Regions from separate parts of the Sinobaca sp. SA16-1 genome, predicted to be linked through region 1. Evidence: riboswitches for the same ligand, from Rfam matches in the RefSeq annotation. Region 1 holds a riboswitch; the other holds the start of a gene.

Evidence for each region. Region 1 has a riboswitch for cyclic di-GMP ahead of sinI (DNA-binding anti-repressor SinI). Riboswitches for the same ligand answer to the same signal wherever they lie in the genome.
Region 2: linked by a shared signal. The riboswitch ahead of AC5W2J_RS11495 (anti-repressor SinI family protein) and the one ahead of sinI (DNA-binding anti-repressor SinI) in region 1 are both predicted to bind cyclic di-GMP.

What each region holds. Positions count from the first base shown of each region.
Region 1 covers NZ_JCAKFL010000005.1:288,272-292,687, reverse strand. The annotation lists gene AC5W2J_RS15505 (MDR family MFS transporter) at 1-772, shown strand, start outside; gene AC5W2J_RS15500 (DNA-3-methyladenine glycosylase) at 794-1,399, opposite strand; gene AC5W2J_RS15495 (helix-turn-helix domain-containing protein) at 1,560-1,916, shown strand; gene sinI (DNA-binding anti-repressor SinI) at 2,049-2,159, opposite strand; cyclic di-GMP riboswitch class I at 2,196-2,281, opposite strand; gene AC5W2J_RS15485 (class I SAM-dependent rRNA methyltransferase) at 2,461-3,657, opposite strand; gene AC5W2J_RS15480 (AbrB family transcriptional regulator) at 3,663-4,416, opposite strand, start outside.
Region 2 covers NZ_JCAKFL010000003.1:685,465-689,880, forward strand. The annotation lists gene AC5W2J_RS11475 (hypothetical protein) at 1-131, shown strand, start outside; gene AC5W2J_RS11480 (hypothetical protein) at 164-547, shown strand; gene AC5W2J_RS11485 (hypothetical protein) at 616-777, opposite strand; gene AC5W2J_RS11490 (sensor domain-containing diguanylate cyclase) at 1,298-2,206, shown strand; gene AC5W2J_RS11495 (anti-repressor SinI family protein) at 2,231-2,365, opposite strand; cyclic di-GMP riboswitch class I at 2,393-2,476, opposite strand; gene AC5W2J_RS11500 (hypothetical protein) at 2,673-3,056, shown strand; gene AC5W2J_RS11505 (VOC family protein) at 3,112-3,546, opposite strand; gene AC5W2J_RS11510 (aldo/keto reductase) at 3,702-4,416, opposite strand, start outside.

The DNA.
Region 1 (4,416 bases):
TTCAAGCGGCTGGGGGGCACCGGTTGTCACCATCACCTTAGCCATAGGGGTTGTCTCCCTCGTAGCCTTCATTACGCGGCAGCTTAAACTGCCTACCCCTATTCTTGAATTCAGGGTATTTAAAAACCCAATATTCACTTTAACTACCGTTATTACGATGATTGTTTTTACAGCTATGATCGGGGCGGCTACTATACTTCCTTTGTACATTCAGGACGCCAGAGGGTTCACCGCCCTGCAATCCGGGCTTATTCTCATGCCGGGCGCTATAGTGATGGGAATCTGTTCTCCTATTACCGGCCGTATTTTTGACAAGGTCGGGGCAAGATGGCTGGGCCTTATCGGCATGGCATCACTTGTCGGAGGTACGATTCCATTTATCTATTTTGACAACATGACTTCGTTAACCGCTATAGCTACGCTGCATGCATTCCGCATGCTTGGCATGGCCATGGTCATGATGCCGATGACTACCGCAGGCCTTAATCAGCTGTCGGAGGATTTAATTCCCCACGGCACCGCCATGACGAATACGATGCGTCAGGTGGCAGGCTCCATCGGCACGGCTGTCCTGATTACTATTATGAGCAGTGTTGCGGCAGGCTCTGCTTCTGCTCCATCGACTGCACTGATCGAAGGCGTCAATACGGCCTTTCTCGTTACCGCCGTGATTTCTCTATTGGGACTTGTCTTATCCTTTTTTATTAAAGGAAATAAGAAACCAAGCGAGGCCTTCCAGCCGGCGTCCGAAAAAGGAAACTCCCCTTCATAGAATAAAAAAGCCAGACACTCCTCATGGAGTGTCTGGCTTTTTTCTGCTTTTTGAGACATATGGACTACTTGAATCCCAAAACCTCCACGGATAGTCTACTGCTTCTCCGCTGTTGTCAATGCCAACCCGCGGTCCCGCTTCAATATTTCCCGGTATTCTGCCTTCCAGCAGATAGACAGAGGTGTCATCACAGCAGTGCCTGCCATAATCCTCCATCGAGATTCCTAGCGCTTTGGTTAGTTTTCCGGGACCATTGGTCCATTCCAATTCCCTGCGACCGCTTCTGCGGCTTTCCATCAGGTCCTGTCCGGATAAGGGCTCGACCGCTCTAATCAAAACGGCCTCCGGGCTGTTTTCCGGCGCGGATACAATGTTAAACAAACAATGGGTATGCATCGTGTACGTGTATACATGCCCCGGGGAAGCAAACATAATTTCTGTTCGTTTTGTACGTCTGGCTTTGTAACTGTGGGCAGCCCGGTCTTCCGGGCCTATATAGGCTTCCGTTTCCACAATTCTGCCTGTCGTTCTGCCCTCCGGTGTTTCTTTTACAAGCGTCTGTCCAAGCAAAGCTCTGGATAATTCCAGGGTCGGCAGATGGAAAAATTCTTTATCAAGGCGTTTCAATAGATTTCCTCCTCTATATTAGGGATAAAATAACCGAAAATAGTTACTTCGACTCATGATTAGAACAATATAAAGAACTATAATGTTCTATATAACGTATATCTATTTATTCATTTATTTATTTATGCATTCATTTTCTTATAGGGAGGGTAAACCGTACATGATTGGTGAAAACATACGAAGGTACCGAAAACAAAAAAGAATGACATTATCTGATTTAGCCTCGTCAACCGGTATCTCCAAATCGTATTTGAGTTACATTGAAAGAGGAATTAAACACAATCCCTCTATTGATGTGCTTGAAAAGATTACAGAAGCACTTGAAATTAATATTTCCAGCATAATTACAGATTCCCCTGCTCCCGCTTCGAAAGACGGGGTAATTGACGAAGAATGGCAGGCCTTGATCCATGAAGCGATACAAGCGGGTATCAGCAAAAAGCAGTTTCGTGATTTTCAAAAGTTTATCCGCTATGAGAAATGGACGTCATTCGAAAAAGATAAGAATGCCAACTAGTTTCTCCAGGACATACAAAGAGCATGTTAAAACAATAACCTTGTTTTAACATGCTCTTTACGTGTAGTAAACGGTTAAAAGATAGCAACACTCTTTTCTATCATTACATACTACTTTTTTGTCTGGTATTTATTAATGCTTTACTGCTTGAAAAAATTCCAGGATCTCTTTTTTTGTCATACCTGCTGTTTTAGCTTCGCGTATTAATACCATCCAGTCGTAATCCAGTTCTTTTGTTTCCAATATTTCCAACCTCCCAAGCCTTTATAGGATCTCTCCCCAGGCAGTTCAGCCATCTTAGCATACAGCGCCTTAGACCTGTAACTTTGCGTAATCACTTTTCAATGAACTTGCCTTTATCTGAAGGTTGATTTTAATATCTTATCACCAACAAGCTGTCAGGTAAAACGATCTGTTTCGAAAACCTCTATTTTCTTATTACATTTTAATCTATACCCCATTTCAAAGTGAGGAAAACGCAAAAACGTTCTCCCGAAGAAGAACGTTCAGCTGCCGAAGGTACTTTTACCGTCAACCTGATGCGTTATTTTGTTATTTCTATAAATACAACCTTTAAATAATCGCCCTCTTTGTAAGAAGCTGTATAAGGATGATCATCGGGAAGACGGACGCGCTCTGTGACGTTTTGTTTTACTTCTGCTTTCGTACACGCTTTATCAATTTGCTTTTGGAAAGCTTTCATTCCAAAACCTCCAAAATTCGTTGAAGCGATGATCGTACCCCCATCTTTAATGATAGATATCGCATCAACGAGAAGGGAAGTATAATCCTTAGCTGCAGAAAACGTGCGTTTCTTCGTTCTTGCAAAGCTTGGGGGATCGAGCACAATGACGTCATACGTAATATTTTTCTTTTTAGCATAATCAAAGTAGGCAAATACATCCATCACCCGTATTTCCTGATCCTCACTTATAATTTCATTCAGCTCAAAATTCTCACGAACGCGTGTCTTGCTTCTGTTTGCTACATCAACATCCACTGTTTTGGCAGCACCCCCGGAATGAGCGGCAACAGAAAAAGCACCGGTGTAGGAAAAAGTGTTCAGAACCGTCTTTCCGGCTGAATATTCATCGCGCAGCCGCTTTCTTGCGTCACGCTGGTCGAGAAAGATGCCGACCATTGCTCCATCATTTAAGTACACGGCAAAGGTCATCCCATTTTCTTTAATATGAAGCGGAGCAGGAGCTTCTTTTCCTTTTACAAAATCGTCGCCTTCTATATACTGGCCCTGCTGCTGAAAACGCCTTTTTTCGTACAAGCCTTCATAAGCAGTCACGGCTTCAAGCGCGCGGATAATAAGAGAACGAAATGCATAGATGCCTGCACTGTACCACTGCAGCAGATAATAGCCGTTAAAATAATCAATTGTTAATCCGCCGATGCCGTCTCCCTCACCGTTAAACACTCGAAAAGCAGTCGTGGATTCATCTTCAAAAAAAGCTTTTCTTCTCTGCAGAGCCGCACTCAGTTTTCCAGTAAAGAACTGCTGGTCAATGGCTTCTTCTTTTTTCTGCGTAAGAATCCAGCCGATACCTTTATTCTGCAGGCCGTAGTATGCTTTTGCGATAAACTGGCCCTGCGGGGTCATTAAATCAAAAACGGTTCCTTCTTCCGAAAGTTTTTCCCGTTTATTTACCATGTCTTCATGGATTAAAGGGTACCCTTTCTGAAACGTTTCAACGGCTTGCTTTGAAGCGGAAATCTTCATTATTTCAGTCATATATCTCATCCTTCATTTTTTAATATCATTCGGTCCATCCATTTAATAAGAAACGGGAGCAGTAAAAACAAGACAATCACACGAATAATGTGAAGCGTTGATACGAGCGTCGGCTCCAGCTGCAGGGCAAATGCGGTGGAAGACATTTCTGCTGCGCCGGCAGGCACCGTGCTGAGCAGACTTGTTATGTATGGGAGCGGGGTCATTAACGTGAATAGTCCCGCTAATGTAAGGCTGAGCAGTAAAAAACACTGCAGAATCCCCAGGCTTGGCAGCCCGATGCTTTTCACACGAAGCAGCGTCTCCCTGTCAAAGCGGATGCCTACCATGGCACCAATCAGCGCCTGTCCAATGCCTGCTGCATACCCAGGTGAAGCAAGACCCGGCACGATCCATTCCCCGACGGCAAATCCAATGACCAGCGCATAAAGAAGAGCTCCACCGGGAATTTTAACATATTTATTTAAAACAATAACAAGTGTGACAATAAAGAATAAAATCGGAAAACCGATGAATGGATTCCAGACGCCCGGGTCAGCCGTCACACCGCCGGAGGGAGCGGCTGGATAAAACAGCACAGCGGAAAGAGGAATAAGAAAGACAAAAAAAGTAATCCGCGCTGTATGAAAGGCTGCGACAATGCGGTCATCCGCCCCATATTCCCGGCTGACGCTGATTACTTCCGACGCTCCGCCCGGCACGCAGCAGAAAAAAGCTGTCTTTACGTCCAGGCTTGTCCATTTGTACATCAACATTCCA
Region 2 (4,416 bases), on a different contig from region 1:
TGGAAAACACGAAAGAAGGGCACCGGGCCTTCTATGATGTCATGAGCACGACTGCTTCGTTTCTGTACGGGGAATGCGAAAAGGAAGATATCTACGCCGAGTTAAATAAAGTGGCAGCATCCAGAGAGTAGACAGTCACAAATAAAACGGTAGGAGGAGTTGAATGAAAAGAAGGCTGCGAATAGCCGCTGTTTATACAAGTATTTTTGCAGCGGCGGGAATAATCATTGGATTTTTCATTAATGGAGCAATCGATTGGAGGCTCGTTCTCAGCATGGTAGTGACAGGAGTTGTTATTGGCTTGTTTATAGCGCCTGACGCTTATCTGGCTTCCGGCACAAAACAAGAACGCACCAGGTTCGATCGAAGAATACTCTACATTCTGTTGGCGGGCAGTGGAGTATTTTTTCTGCTCGGACTGGCCGCTTTTATAAGGGCGGAGGAGGCAGACCGGCTTCTGACCGGCGTAACAACCATGCCATTACTTATAGTGATTCTATTGCTGATGGGGCACAAAAGGCGGATAGAAAAACAAAAGCATACATAAAAACCCTGATGTCCTTTACGGATGTCAGAGGTTTTTTCAGTAGTCAGTATTGGTTCATTATTCAACTGTTATACTTCTTCCGGATTGGAAAGCTCGTCGATAAAGGGCTGTACGTTTTGTTTTTTATCGCCGCGGAATGTGTTTAACATACCGAGAAGAACGGCCACTTCATCATAATCGAGCGTTAACGTTACTTCATCATTTTTAATATCATTTACTGCTTTTGCCATCGGACATCCCCCTGATTGTGAAATTATTGTATAAAATGCTGTATTAAAAAGCGCAGTCGGGTACTTCTTTTACTATTATTCACCATTTTCTGTTTTCTAAAACGTGTCCCGCTCAAAAAAATATGATTCCCTTTTGTTAATTTCACAAACCATATTAAAAGCTAAAATAGTTCAGCAGCAATACAAACTGCTGACATTCCTCCAATTTCTGCTCCCGGTTGATTCCAGTTCTTTCTAAGAGAATCAAAAAAAGGAAGAGAATAGATTCTCTTTTCTACAAAAAAAAGAAAAGATAGTGTTAGAAACAGGAAAATAAGGGGAATATGTTAAGCAGATAAGAATGCTGTATCCCAATTATGTTGTATTGTTTAAACAAAAAGAAAATATAGTGAATAACGATAGCGTTTATTGGATGTTTTTAGTGAAATAAAGAAAAGTTTTATATATACTAAAGGAAATAATTGGTATGTACATCTACTGACCGTCGTCCAGATAGTTCATTCTTGAGAGGATGCCTGCTATGAAAATGGAAAAGAAAGAAATATTGGCCGAAGATTTTGCGATTAGTACATCCATATTAAACTCTCTTCGGGATCAAATCTGTGTGATCAATCATGCTGGAACAATTCTTTTTGTGAATGATGAATGGATTCGCTCGGCCGGCAGCCAAAATAACCTTTGTGATTTACAGGGAGTCGGTGCGAACTACCTGCATACGATCGAAAGCAGTACCCATGTATATGAAGGTCTACTTTCCATTCTTTCAGGAAAAGAAGATTATTTCACGTATGAATATTCCTGTCACACGCCGACCGAAAAAAGATGGAATGTAATGCAGGCGACTCCGCTGCTTGAAAAGGGATTGGGGCGCCAGGGCGTTGTGATCCGCCATGTAGATGTGACAAAACAAAAGCTGTTGGAACTGCAGTTAAAGCAGCAGGCAGAAACGGATTCACTGACAGGTCTGTATAATCGACGGTATTTCGAAAAACGCCTGGAGCAGGAGGTAGCACTGCTGCAGCGAAATGGATCCTATTTATCCCTGCTGTCTATCGATGTGGATAATTTTAAAACGGTCAACGATGTATACGGGCATCTGGTAGGAGATGTGGTGCTTAAACAGCTTGCCCTCCTCCTTGGAAAGTCTACGAGAAAAACGGATATTCTGGCTAGAATCGGCGGCGATGAATTTGCCGTCCTGCTTCCGTGTACAAATGCCGCCGGATTGGAGAAAGTAGCGGCTAAAATACTTAAAGTCGTACAGGATCAAAACAAAAGCGGGCAGAACCCGTATCCGATTGCTCTTAATATTTCCATAGGCGGGGCTTATTTTTCCAATAGAGATTCGATGGAAGCGATACTGCAGAAAACAGACCGGGCATTGTATGAAGCCAAGAACCTCGGAAAAAACCAGATTAATCTCATGTAATACCCAAAAAAAGAAGCCGAGTGTTTACGGCTTCTTTTTTGATTCGTCCGCATACTGCAGAAAATCCTTGACTTGTTCCCTGGTAAGTCCGGCTTTTTTAGCCTCAAGGATCAAAGCCAGCCATTCGTGGTCCAGCTTTTTCTCATTCTGTCTGCTCATCAACCCTCACACCTTTAGGAGTATTCCTCAGGCGGTCCAGCCGTCTTAGCGCAATGCCTTAGACCTGTAACTTTGCGAAACTGCTTTTCAACAGCGTAGCCTTTTTCTGAAGGTTGGTAACTGTCTTTATTGTACTATGAAATCGCCGGTGACATTAAAAGAAATTGAAAAAATATTCGGTTTTTTTGTGCACGCTGCACAGGCAGGCGGTATGACGCAACTATCTTCCGAAAGAAAGGGACCATTGTTCTAAAGGATGAATGTGATTATAATAGAAGGATAGGAAGCACAGGAGAAGGAGGACATTATGGAAGATCGACTAAAATTTGCTATTATTTATGCAGCCCTTGTGTTTGTCATCGCCGTTCCTTTTACCTTTGTCGTAAAAGAAAGCGATGTGAGCTGGGGACTGAGCCTTGGCACGAGCGGTATCACCTTTTTGTATTGGTATTTTACATATAAGAAAGAAGCAAGGGCTATTGGTGCCACCCGGTATAACAAAAAGACAAAAGGACGGGCCGGCTCCAAAATGATTTATGCGAATATCATGTACAGCTTTGTGTTTGCCTATCTTATTGTGACCAACAGCTATAGTGACGGCAACTGGCTGACGCTTCTTCTGCTTACATCACTATTGTTCCTGGCCGTACAGCTGTTTCAGAATAACAAAGAAAAACTGGTGAAAGAATAAAAGGTTTGTTTCTCACAGGCTGAAGCAGGGGCACGTTCCCCAGCTTCAGCTTTTATTATTGGTTTTCTTCTACAGTCGACACGTGCCACAGCACGCCGAATGGATCTTTTACCTGGCCGTAGGCCGGGCTGAAAAAGTTTTTCTCAAGCGGCATCACGACTTCTCCTTCAGCTTCAAGCGCCTGAAATATCTGTTCCGCAGAGGAGGCATCACTTACATGAAGCGCAATGGCTACCAGACTTCCGGAAACATCCGGTCCGGGCATCCCCGGAAGCGAATCGGAGAGCATTAAATCCATGTCGCCTATTTTTAAATAGGCGTGCAGGATAAGCCCTTCGGCACCTTCCGGTATTTCCATGCCTTCCATATCTTTTATATCCCCATACGTTTGACTGTCAATCACTTCAGCTCCTAAAGCTTTTTCATAAAATACAATGGCTTCCCGGCCTTTGCCATCAATCATAAGATACGGATTCATCCCTTGAATCATCAGTATACTGCCTCCTTTATTCGTAGTCGGAAAAGAAGACCGAAGATGACTGCTCCCATCACATCACCTCTCAATATATGGCTTGTTATTAAATATATTCTGGATAACCCAATAGTTCCCTTTAAAAAAATCAACAAAAAATCCTGCGCTGTAGGCTACAGGATGTGATTCTGAGGTTTAGTGGTAATAAGCTCTTCCGAACGGTCCGTGGCCGAAGGCGGAGCAGGGGATAAGGCAGAAATTTCATCGCGCCATTCAGGTGTCATATTAATATCCAATGAGTTTAACGAATGCTCAAGCTGCTCCGGGCTGCGCGCTCCGATAATAGGGGCGGTGATACCAGGATGCGATTTAGCCCAGGCGACAGCGAGAGAAGCGGGGTGGATGCCATGGGTGGCTGCATAGGAAGAAAAGCGTGCAGCAATATCGAAATTAACCGTATCTGCATAACGGTCGGTGTACATCTTTTGTTCGACCAAACGTCCCTGGACCGGTCTGTCCGTTACGCCGTATTTTCCGGTAAGCAGGCCGCCCCCGAGAGGACTGTAGGAGATCACTCCGACCTGTTCGGAAGCGGCAAAGGGAAGGATTTCGACTTCGGCCTGACGCTTGGCAAGGTTATACATCGGCTGGATCAACTCAAAGCGGCTGAGATGTTCTTTAGCTGAAATACCCAGAGCTTTCGCGAGCTGCCAGGCTGCCCAGTTGCTGGCCGCCGGATAAAGGATTTTCCCCTGGCGCTGCAGATCGTCAAGAGCGCGGAGAGTTTCTTCCATTGGGGTGAGTGAATCGAATTTATGTAGAAAATAAAAGTCAATTCGATCCGTTTTCAGCCGGCGCAGGCTGTTCTCGACCTCAAGCATGATATGA